DNA from 2 places in the Comamonas sp. MYb69 genome. Region 2 is predicted to be linked to the other one. Evidence: predicted binding sites of a transcription regulator. Region 2 holds the regulator's gene; the other holds the start of a gene.
What was found. The regulator FNR, encoded in region 2, switches genes on or off when oxygen is low (the NO sensors DNR and NnrR bind a similar motif). The targets are predictions, from matches to a motif close to TTGATNNNNATCAA.

Region 1 (5,520 bases), on a different contig from region 2:
TTTTGATGAAACGGTGGCCGGCACGGGCCTGGGCCTGTCGATTGCCCAGCAGATCGTGCAAGGCTACGAAGGCCAGTTGCAATTGCGCAAGAGCGAGGCCCTGAAGGGGCTGCTGGTACATGTGGAGGTGGCCGGCGTAGTGGCCTAATGCGGCGCAGCGGCTCTAGGTGGCCCTAGGTGGTCCAGGTGGTCCAGGTGGCCCGGGTGGCCTTGTCAAGTCCCCAACTGCACGACCGGCGCGAATCCGCCAAAGATCATCCGCTTGGCATCAAACGGCATATTGGCCGGTTGCAGGTCCGCCAGGCGCGGGTCGGCCATCACTGCAGCATTGATACGGTCGCGCTCGGCGCGCGAGGTGTAGACGATCCAGGAAAAGCAGGCGACCTCGTCCGCCTGAAGCTTGACCGCCATCGGAAACGAGGTGACTTCGCCATCGGGCACATCGTCCCCTACGCACTCCCAGTACTGCAGCGCGCCGTGCTCCATCCAGACCTTGCCAGCGGCCTCGGCCATCGCGCGGTAGGCATCGAGATTGGCGCGGGGCACGGGCAGTACAAATCCATCGACATAGGGCATGGTGGTCTCCTGGGCGCTCAACGGCGCCGTTATGCGTGGGCGCTACATCGCAGCGATCGAGCCTTTGCTACAGCGTGGCGGCCAGGGCGACCAGCTGGTCGGTGGCCGTACCCCAACCGGTGTGGAAGCCCATGGCCTCGTGCTGCTTGCGGCTCTCTTCGCTCCAATGCCGCACGGTCGCGGTGTAGCGCGTCTGGCCGCCATCGGGCTCAAACTCGATGATGGCGGTCATAAAGGGTTTGGCGCTTGGCACCCAGCCAGCGGTATAGGCGTCGGTAAACACCAGCCTGCGCTCGGGCACCACCTCCAGGTACACGCCGGCATTGGGGTATTCGTTGCCTTGCGGGTCGCACATGACGATCTGGCTGCCGCCGCCCACGCGTACATCGATGTCGGCGCTGGCAATCGTCCAGGGTTTGGGCACAAACCATTGGGCCAGCAGTGCAGGCTCGGTCCAGCAGCGGTAGAGGGTGGCGGCGGGGGCGTTGATCAGGCGGCTGAGCACCAGATCGTGGAGATGGGGCTGTACGGACATGGTGGCTGGCTTGGTGCGTTTTGCGGGTCTGGCAGTGGGATGGGGAGGGCCTCAGGCCGCGGGCTGCGTTTGGACATTCACCATCCAGGGCGTGCCAAAACGGTCGGTGACCATGCCAAAGCCGGGCGACCAGAAGGTGGCAGAAAACGGCATCGCAACCTGGCCACCATCCGCCAGACCGTTGAAGATGCGCTCGCCATCGGCTGCGGAATCCACACCGATGGAGACCCACATGCCCTGGGGTTTGGCATAGCCGCCGCCGCAGGTCTCGGCGCTGGCGCCGGGCATCGCAGGCATGGTGTCCGAGGCCATGATCGCCTGGCTGCCCACTTGCAGGTGGGCATGCATCAGGCGGGATTGCGCCTCGGGCGGGAGCGGTGGCATGCCTTCGCCAGGCGGCATGTCGCTAAAGCGCATCTGGTGCATGATCTGGCCGCCAAACAGCTGGGCGTAAAAGGCCATGGCTTCGGCGCAATCGCCATCAAAGTTCAGATAGGGGATGAATTGCATTCTTGTCTCCTCGTCGTGGGTCAGCCATTCTGGGCTCGGCCCGACCATCGTGTCCATCTCCAAATCGTGATGACCGTTTCTGAATGTAAATCGCCTAGAGCTCTCCCTGCACGGCGATGCTGGACTGGAGCGGTGGCGCCCAAGCCTTGTCGTATGCTGAGCGCCTGTTCTTCACTGCCGCCTCTATGTCTTTTGATCCCTTGGATACCTCTGCAGCCCTGCCGCTTGCCGATACAGAAATTGCCAGCCTGCGACAGCGCTTGCACAATGCGCGGCATCTGCTGGTGCTGACGGGGGCAGGGGCCAGTGCGGAGTCCGGTGTACCGACCTTCCGCGATGCGCAGACGGGCTACTGGGCGCAGTTCAGCCCCGAGGAGATGGCCAGCGAGGCGGGTTTTCTGGCCCATCCGCAGCGGGTCTGGGACTGGTACCAGTACCGCCGTGATCTGGTCCGCCAGGTGATGCCCAATGCCGGCCATGTGGCGCTGGCCCAATGGCAGGCGCGCCACCCCGGCCGGATGACCCTGGTCACGCAGAACGTCGATGGCCTGCACCAGCGTGCGGGCAGTACGCCAGTGCTGTGCCTGCATGGCAATCTGATGGACAACCGCTGGCTGCTGCCGCCCAAGCCCTGTTGCGATGCCCGCTTTACCGAAGGCGATGCGCCGCCGCAATGCCCTGGCTGCGGCAACTACCTGCGCCCGGCGGTGGTCTGGTTTGGCGAGGCCTTGCCCCATGCCGAGCTGCAGCAGGCGCAAGATGCCGCCAAGGCCTGTGACCTGATGCTGGTGATTGGCACCTCCGGCCATGTCTACCCGGCGGCCGGACTGGCCCATATCGCCGCCCGGGGCGGCGCCCATGTGGTGGTCATCAACCCCGAGCCGACCGCACTCGACAGCGTGGCCGACCGCTGCTGGCGCCTGCCTTCGGCACAGATTTTGCCGGCTCTGCTGGCCTAGGCTTTTCGCTTGCCTTCGCTCAAGCCTCGGCGCTGGCGGCGTTGAGCGTGGCCATCGCCTCGGCATCGAGCTGCAACTGGCTGGCACGGATCAGCGACTGCAGCTGCTCGAGGTTGCTGGCGCTGGCAATCGGCGAGGCAATGGCCGGCTGGCGCATGACCCAGGCCACGGCCACCTCGCCCATCGGGGCGCCCGTGCGGCTGCTCACCTGTTCGAGCGCGGCCAGAATGCGCAAGCCCCGGTCGTTCAGATACAGCTGGGTGGTCTTGGCGCCGCGCGGGCTTTTGCTCGCGTCCTCGGCCTTGCGGTACTTACCGGTCAAAAAGCCGGCAGCCAGGCTGTAGAAATTGATGACGCCCACGCCCTGCGCAACGCACAGCGGCTGCAGCTCTTGCTCGAACACGGCACGGTCGTAGAGGTTGAAAAGCGGCTGCAGGCTCTCATAGCGCGCCAGGCCATGCTGCTCGCTGGTCCGCAGCGCCTGGGCCAAACGCGCTGCGCTGTAGTTGCTGGCGCCCACAGCACGCACCTTGCCTTCGGCGATCAGCTCGCCAAAGGTGCCCATCACATCGGCCAGCGGTACCTGCGCGTCGTCGTCATGCGATTGGTAGAGGTCGATGTAATCGGTCTGCAGGCGCTGCAAGGAGGCATCGACCGCCTGGCGGATGTACTCCGGGCGCAGGCCGACCTTGCCATCGCCCATGTCCTTGCCGACCTTGGTGGCCAACACCACCTGCGCACGCTTGCCCGAGCTGCGCAGCCATTTGCCCAGCACGCGCTCCGATTCGCCGCCGCTGTGGCCAGGCGCCCAGCGCGAGTACACGTCAGCGGTATCAACAAAGTTCATGCCGACATCCAGCCAGGCATCGAGTAGGCGAAAGCTGGTGGCCTCGTCAGCCGTCCAGCCAAACACATTGCCGCCCAGGCACAGCGGCGAGACTTGCAGAGGGGATCGGCCAAGAGAACGCAGGGATGTTGTCATAGCGAATACGCGCGTCAGTGCCCAGCAGGGCGGAGCAAACATTATGCGGCGCGGGCTGGCGCAGTGCTATCGTTGATGCAGCGCAAACCGCTCGCAATTGCCGCATAGGTGGCAGTGCTGCTGGGCCTGCCAGGTTTGCCGGGCCCTGCGTTTTAGAGTAAGTTATGCATGCAACAACAAAAAGGAGTGACACTATGTTCAAACATATTCTGGTGCCGGTCGATGGGTCTGCCACCTCCATGCTTGCCGTCAACAAGGCTGCCGGTCTTGCCAAGGCCTTTGGCAGCCAGGTCACTGCGGTGTATGTGATCGATCCCTATCCCTTCACCGGCGTGGGCGCCGATTTTGCCTATGGCCAGGCGCAGTACCTGTCTGCCGCCACTGCCGATGCGCACACTGCCTTGGATGCCGTCAAAACTGCGATGGAGCAGGCCGGTATTCCTGTGGACACCGTCATGGGCGAGGGCCACTCCGTGCACGACGGCGTGATGGAAGCCGTCAAAACCACGGGGGCCGACCTGATCGTCATGGGATCGCATGGCCGCAAGGGCCTGGAAAAGCTGGTGCTGGGCAGCGTGACCCAGCGCGTGCTGAGCGACAGCCTGATCCCCGTGTTGGTGGTGCGCCAGTAAGGTCTGCGGCGGCACCCCGCTTGCTGCCGTTTTCATTGAGGCGATGGCTACCGGGCAGCGCTGCGGCGCTGCCCAAAGTTGTGTAGCACGCAATGCTTTTGTGACCGCCGTAAGCTCGCCCGCTTGACGGAGTTTTACATGCAGTCCTTTCCTCCTCCTTATTGTGATGCCGACCAGGTGGACGGCACCTTGCGCGCCTATGGCTATGCGGTGCTCAGCCCTGCGGCCGTGGCGCAGTGGGCAGCCTGCCCACCCGATGCGCTGGCAGCACTCAGCAGCCACTGGGAGGCCATGCCCCATGATGCCTACCTGAAAGACGGTGGCCGCTACCGCAAGCGCCGCCATTCCTGCTATGTGGTGCAGGACGACCAGGTGCAGGCGGTGACGCACCGCGCCCACTGGCAGCCGGTGGAATACAACGCCTTGCATGGCGGCATGCAGCGCTGGTTTGAGCCCGTCGCAGCCAGCACCCAGGCGCTGCCCGCCTGGCGCCAGATCATGCGGGCGCTGGGGTATACGGCGCAGGCGCTGTTTGCCAGCACTGGGCAGGCACCCTGGTACACCGAGGCCCACCAGTTCCGCATCGACACGGCCGAGGGCATTGGCCGGCCCACCCCCGAAGGCGCGCACCGCGATGGCGTGGACCTGGTGGCGGTGTTTCTGGTCGCGCGCGAAGGCATCAAGGGCGGGGAGACCCGGGTGTTTGATGCCCAGGGCCCGCAAGGCCTGCGCTTTACCTTGACCGAGCCCTGGTCGCTGATGCTGCTCGACGATGCCCGCATGATTCATGAGAGCACACCGATCCAACCAGTGGGTGAGGAACCGGGCCACCGCGATACGCTGGTGGTGACCCTGCGCCGCGAGGCTTTCCAGGGAGACGGCGCCTGAAGGCTGGCATCGCCATTAGCCATTCGGGCCTTTGGCCTGGCCACAAAAAGGGCACCTGCGAGGTGCCCTTGTCGTATCCCAGCCCTGGGGCTTACTGGATGGTCGCGCCCGAGGCCTCAACAATGGCCTTGGCGTCCTGGAAGTCCTTGTGGAAGAACTTGTCAAAGTCCGATACGGACATGGCCTGGGGCTCTGCGCCTTGGGCCAGGATGGAATCCTGCACTTCCTTTTGGCCCAGCAGTTTGTTGACCTCGGTGTTGAGCTTGCTGACGATGGGCGCGGGCAGGTTCTTGGGGCCAAACAGGCCGTACCAGGTGCTCACATCAAAGCCCTTCATGCCCAGTTCCGCAACGGTAGGCACATCGGGCAGCGAGCTGCTGCGCTTGGCCGAAGTAACAGCCAGCGGACGCAGCTTGCCAGCCTTGATCTGGCCAATGG
Region 2 (5,520 bases):
GCTCCAGCGACTCAATCGCCAGACTCCCCTGGCACATCAGGCCCATGATCACCGCGCGGCGCAGCAGGTCATCGCGCGTCAATGCCAGGCCCCGCACCACGGGGATCTGACCCTGGTCGATCAGGTCGTAGTACTCCTCCAGGGTCTTGGCATTTTGGCTGTAGGTCGCGCCAATGCGGCCGATGGCCGACACGCCCAGCGCCAGCAGATCGCAATCGGGCTGGGTGCTGTAGCCCTGAAAGTTGCGGTGCAGGCGCCCTTGGCGCTTGGCCACCGCCAAGGCATCGTCGGGCAAGGCGAAATGGTCCATGCCCACATACACATAACCGGCGCCTTCCAGCGCGGCCAGGGCCTGGGCCAGCATGGCGAGCTTGTCGGCCGGGCTGGGCAGGTCCTGCGCCTGGATGCGGCGCTGGGGCTTGAAGCGCTCGGGCAGGTGCGCATAGGCATAGAGCGCAATGCGGTCGGGCCGCAGCGCATTGACCTGCTCCATCGTGCGCACAAAGCTGGCCGGGCTTTGTTGGGGCAAACCATAGATCAGATCGATATTGATAGATTCAAAGCCGATCTCACGCGCCTGCTCGACCAAGGCAAACACCTGGTCAGCGGGCTGCTCACGGTGCACAGCCTTTTGCACCAGTGGGTCAAAATCCTGCACGCCAAAGCTCAGCCGGTTAAAGCCCAGCTGGTAGAGATGCTGCAGGCGCTCGCGGCTCACGGTGCGCGGGTCCACCTCGATCGAGTACTCGCCACCGGGCTGCAGATGAAAACGCTGCTTGACCATGTCCATCAGGCGGCTGAGGCCGGCATCGGTCAAAAACGTGGGTGAGCCCCCACCCAGGTGCAGCTGGCTGATGGTGGGACGGGCGCTGACGTGGGCCAGTTGCAGGTCCAGCTCTCGCTCGAGGTAGTCCAGGTACTCGTCGGCCCGCTCGGCATGCTTGGTGATGATCTTGTTGCAGGCGCAGTAGTAGCACAGCGAGGCGCAGAACGGCACATGCACATACAAGGACAGCGGAGCGAGCCTGCCAGCCAGGCCGGTGCCGCGTTGCGCCAGCGCCTGCTTGTACTCATTCGCAGCAAAGGCTTCAACAAATCGGTCTGCGGTAGGATACGAGGTGTAACGGGGGCCGGGAACATCAAAACGGCGCAGCAGGTCGGGGGTCAGGGAAATCATGTGGCTTCTTCCTAGCGGACCCCCAATGTGCCCCAAGCTCTGCCACGCGTCCTTGATGTACATCAAGAACCCATTTGGCGCCTGCACGCACAATAGGCGCATACGAGGAACGCCGTTCCTACATGAATATTTGTTCACGGGTATTGATACATGACATCCAACTCCATCAAAGTGGTGTGCTCCAACTGCAATTTGCGCGAGCTGTGCATGCCCGTGGGACTGTCGGCCGAACAAATGGAGCGCATCGACGAGATCGTCGCCACGCGCCGCAAGATCAAGCGCGGCAGCGCGCTGTTCCGCAACGGTGAGACCTTCACCTCCCTCTATGCGATTCGCACCGGCTTTTTCAAGACCAGCATCGCCACCGAAGACGGGCGCGACCAGGTCACCGGCTTTCAGATGGCGGGTGAGATCATCGGGCTTGACGGCATCGTCAACGACCGCCATTCCTGCGACGCGATCGCGCTGGAAGACGCCGAAGTCTGCGTGATGCCCTACTCCTCGCTCGAAGACCTGTCGCGCGAAGTGACCGCCTTGCAGCACCATGTGCACAAGGTCATGAGCCGCGAGATCGTGCGCGAGCATGGCGTCATGCTGCTGCTGGGCAGCATGCGCGCCGAAGAGCGCCTGGCCGCCTTCTTGCTGAACCTGGTGCAGCGCCTGCATGCCCGGGGCTTTTCGCAGCATGAGCTGATCCTGCGCATGACACGCGAGGAAATCGGCAGCTACCTGGGCCTCAAGCTCGAGACCGTCAGCCGCACCTTCTCCAAGTTTGCCGAGGAGAACATCATCGAGGTCAAGCAGCGCCATGTGCGCATTCTGGACACCGACAAGCTCCAGGGCCTGATCAACACCCAGGCCTGCTCGGCCTAAGCTAAGCAGCTATTCCAAGTCGCCGCGTCAGCGGATACAAACGCGGTCTGATCCGACATCCGCTCAAGCCGCAAGCGGCGATGCTCTGTGTTGAATCCACGGCAAGGCTGGCCCCTGGTCGCCCTGCCCTACGTCTGACCTGAAAGGAGCCTGCCATGTACCAACATATCCTGCTTGCCACCGATGGCTCTGAGCTGTCCGAGAAGGCCGTGCGCCACGCCCTCGCGCTGGCCAAGCTGAGCCACGCCACGGTCACCGCCGTCAACATCTCGCCCAACTACCCGCGCAGCTACTTCGAGGGCAGCACCATGCAAAACCCCGATGACATTGCGCGCATCGAGGACGGCTGGGAACGCGCCGCCCAGGGCATTGTCGACAAGGTGGTGGCCGAAGGCGCTGCCACCGGCGTGCCCATCAAGACCCTGGTGATCAAGTCCGACATGATTGCCGAGGCGCTGCTGGAGACGGCGAAAAAGGAAAACTGCGACCTGATCGTCATGGCATCGCACGGCTACCGGGGCTTGAAGCGCCTGCTGCTGGGCAGCGAAACCCAGCATGTGCTGACCCATGCGACGATACCGGTGCTGGTGCTGCGCTGATCGCCACCTAAGCGCATCCGCCCAATAGCAAACCCTCGCCTGCGGCAGCTTCTTGGCTGCCACAGCGCGAGGGTTTTGTCATGGCGGCGCAGGCCGCCATCATGGGCGCATCAGCCCTTGAACAGGCCCTGGTACTGGTCGCGCAGCAGGTTCTTTTGCACCTTGCCCATGGTGTTGCGTGGCAGCTCGCCCACGACAAAGCAGCGCTTGGGAATCTTGAAGTTGGCCAGCTGCTTTTTCAAAGTCGCAATGATGCCCTCGGCATCGAGCTGCTGGCCCGCCTTGGCAATGACCACGGCCACACCCACTTCGCCAAAATCGGGGTGTGGCACGCCGACCAGCGCGCTTTCGGCCACGCCCGGCAGTTCGTTGATGAAGCCCTCGATCTCGGCCGGGTAGACGTTGTAGCCGCCGGAGATGATCAGGTCCTTGCTGCGGCCGACGATGGTCACATAGCCACGCGCATCAATCTTGCCCACGTCACCGGTCTTGAACCAGCCGTCGGCCGTGAACTCCTGCGCGGTCTTCTCGGGCATGCGCCAGTAGCCGCTGAACACATTGGGGCCTTGCACCTGGATATGACCGATCTCGTCGGCGCCCAGCGCCTGGCCGTCATCGCCCTGCACCCGCACGCCCACACCCGGCAGCGCAAAGCCCACCGTGCCGCCCCGGCGCTCATCCTGGCCGCCATGGCGGGCATCGGCCTGGTAGGGGTTGGAGACCAACATGATGGTCTCGCTCATGCCATAGCGCTCCAAAATCGTGTGGCCGGTACGGGTCTGCCAGTCGCGGAAGGTCTCGATCAGCAACGGCGCCGAGCCGGAGATGAACAAACGCATGTGCTGGGCCGCCGCCTTGGTCAGGCCCGGCTCGGCCAGCAGGCGCACATACAGGGTCGGCACGCCCATGAAGACGGTCGCCCGTGCCATCGCGGCAATCACCGCCTTGGGCTCGAACTTGGCAAACCAGACCATCTTGCTGCCATTGAGCAAGGCCGCATGGATCGCGACAAACAGGCCATGCACATGGAAGATCGGCAGCGCATGGATCAGCACATCGCCCTTTTTCCAGCCCCAGTAGTCCTTGAGCATCACTGCATTGCTCAGCAAGTTGCCGTGGCTGAGCATCGCACCCTTGCTGCGCCCGGTGGTGCCACTGGTGTAGAGAATGGCGGCCATGTCGTCGGCAGATTTCTGCGCGGGCGTGTGTGCATCGGCGCAGTGCACGGCGCGCTCCAGCAGCGTGCCGCTGCGGTCATCGCCCAAGGTGAACACGCTTTGCGTGCCGCACTGGAAGGCGATCTTGGAGACCCAGCCAAAATTGGCCGGCGAGCAAACCACGACGGCCGGCTCGGCATTGGTGACAAAGTACTCGATCTCGGCGCTTTGGTAGGCGGTGTTGAGCGGCAGAAACACATGGCCGGCGCGCAAGGTGGCCAGGTACAGCGCCATCGCTTCGACCGACTTTTCCACCTGCACCGCCACGCGGCTGCCGGAGGGAATGTTCAGCGAATCGAGCAGGTTGGCGATGCGCGCGCTCATGCGGTCCAGGTCGCGCCAGCTGTAGTTCAGCGGCTCACCGCTGGCCGAAGTGGTCTCCACGGCGATGGCATCGAGGTCCTCAGGAAAGGCCGCGCGCAGGGCGCAGAACAGGTTGTCGTTGGTCATGTTTGTCTACTTGGTTGGTGGTTTCCTTGGCGCCTGCGGTCTGGCCGGTGGCCAGCGCAGGCACGGTCAAAACTGGGCTGCTCTTTTGGCTACAAAGGCGGCAATGCCTTCGCGGTGTTCTGCCGAATCGGCATAGGCATAGGGCTGCTGCAGCACCGGGGCCTGGGCATCGCCTTCGGCCAGTGCGCGCAGCAGCTGCTTGGTCATGCGGGCGGCCTGGGGCGCCAGGCCGCAGATGCGGGCGACGCTGCGTTCCAGCTGGGCCTGCAGGTCTTGAGCGGGGTGGACCTGGCTCAAAAAGCCCGAGGCCAGCATCTGCTCGGCGCTAAAGACCGCTGCCTCCAGCAGCATCTGCCGCGTCTTGGCAGGCCCCACCTGGCTCAGCACCAGCGCCGCCTCCTTGTGCGCCATCGGAAAGCCCAGCTTGGCAATCGGCGCGCCAAACTGGGCAGTGTCGGCCGCCAGGCGGGTGTCGCAGCAGCTGGCCAGCTCCACGCCTGCGCCCATGCAGGCGCCGTCAATGGCAGCGACCAGGGGCACATCGCATTGCAGCATGGCGTTGAGCGCCGGCCAGACCTCGCCTTCGTGGAAGGCGGCCAGGCTCTCTGGAGCAAAGCGAAAGCCGGCGTACTCCGAGATATCGCCACCGGCACAAAAGGCCTCTCCCTCGCCTTGCAGCACGATGCAGCGCAGCCCGGGCTGGCGCTGCAGGTCCTCAAACACGCTGCGCAGCTGGCGCCACATGGCGCGCGACATGGCATTGCGCTTGCCCGCATGGTCCAGCACCACGCGCACGGCCTGCGCGCGGGATGCCTCCTCGCCCGCCACCCACGATTGCACACGAACCTGCCCCGCCATCATCTCGCTCCTCTTGTCATTCAATCTTCGCGCCCGAGGCCTTGACCACCTCGGCCCAGCGCTTGACCTCGTCGGCCACAAAGGCGGCAAACTGCGGCTGCGTCATGCTGCCATATTCCGCACCATTCTTGGCCCAGATGGCCTTGATTTCTTCCGACGCGCCCATGCGTTTGGCCTCTTCGAACATGCGCGCCTGCAGCTCGGGCGAGGTGCCCTTGATGGCCCAGAGGCCGTACCAGGTGGTCACGTTGTAATCGGGCAGGCCCACTTCGGCAGCGCAGGGCACATCGGGCAGCGAAGGGTTGCGCTGGCTGCCCGAGACCATCAGGCACTTGATGCGCCCGGC

Region 1: a site for FNR is predicted at 3,635-3,648, ahead of WH303_RS08980 (universal stress protein). Genes of this name have one in related genera too.

The regions. Positions count from the first base shown of each region.
Region 1 covers NZ_JBBGZG010000005.1:154,724-160,243, forward strand. Annotated here, with positions in the region: gene WH303_RS08950 (sensor histidine kinase) at 1-148, shown strand, start outside; gene WH303_RS08955 (DUF1428 domain-containing protein) at 214-576, opposite strand; gene WH303_RS08960 (SRPBCC family protein) at 644-1,111, opposite strand; gene WH303_RS08965 (VOC family protein) at 1,163-1,621, opposite strand; gene WH303_RS08970 (SIR2 family NAD-dependent protein deacylase) at 1,807-2,580, shown strand; gene WH303_RS08975 (aldo/keto reductase) at 2,600-3,562, opposite strand; gene WH303_RS08980 (universal stress protein) at 3,757-4,194, shown strand; gene WH303_RS08985 (2OG-Fe dioxygenase family protein) at 4,333-5,082, shown strand; gene WH303_RS08990 (Bug family tripartite tricarboxylate transporter substrate binding protein) at 5,174-5,520, opposite strand, start outside.
Region 2 covers NZ_JBBGZG010000016.1:27,630-33,149, reverse strand. Annotated here, with positions in the region: gene hemN (oxygen-independent coproporphyrinogen III oxidase) at 1-1,177, opposite strand, end outside; gene fnr (fumarate/nitrate reduction transcriptional regulator Fnr) at 1,328-2,050, shown strand; gene WH303_RS19755 (universal stress protein) at 2,206-2,649, shown strand; gene WH303_RS19750 (malonate--CoA ligase) at 2,760-4,316, opposite strand; gene WH303_RS19745 (enoyl-CoA hydratase/isomerase family protein) at 4,383-5,174, opposite strand; gene WH303_RS19740 (Bug family tripartite tricarboxylate transporter substrate binding protein) at 5,191-5,520, opposite strand, start outside.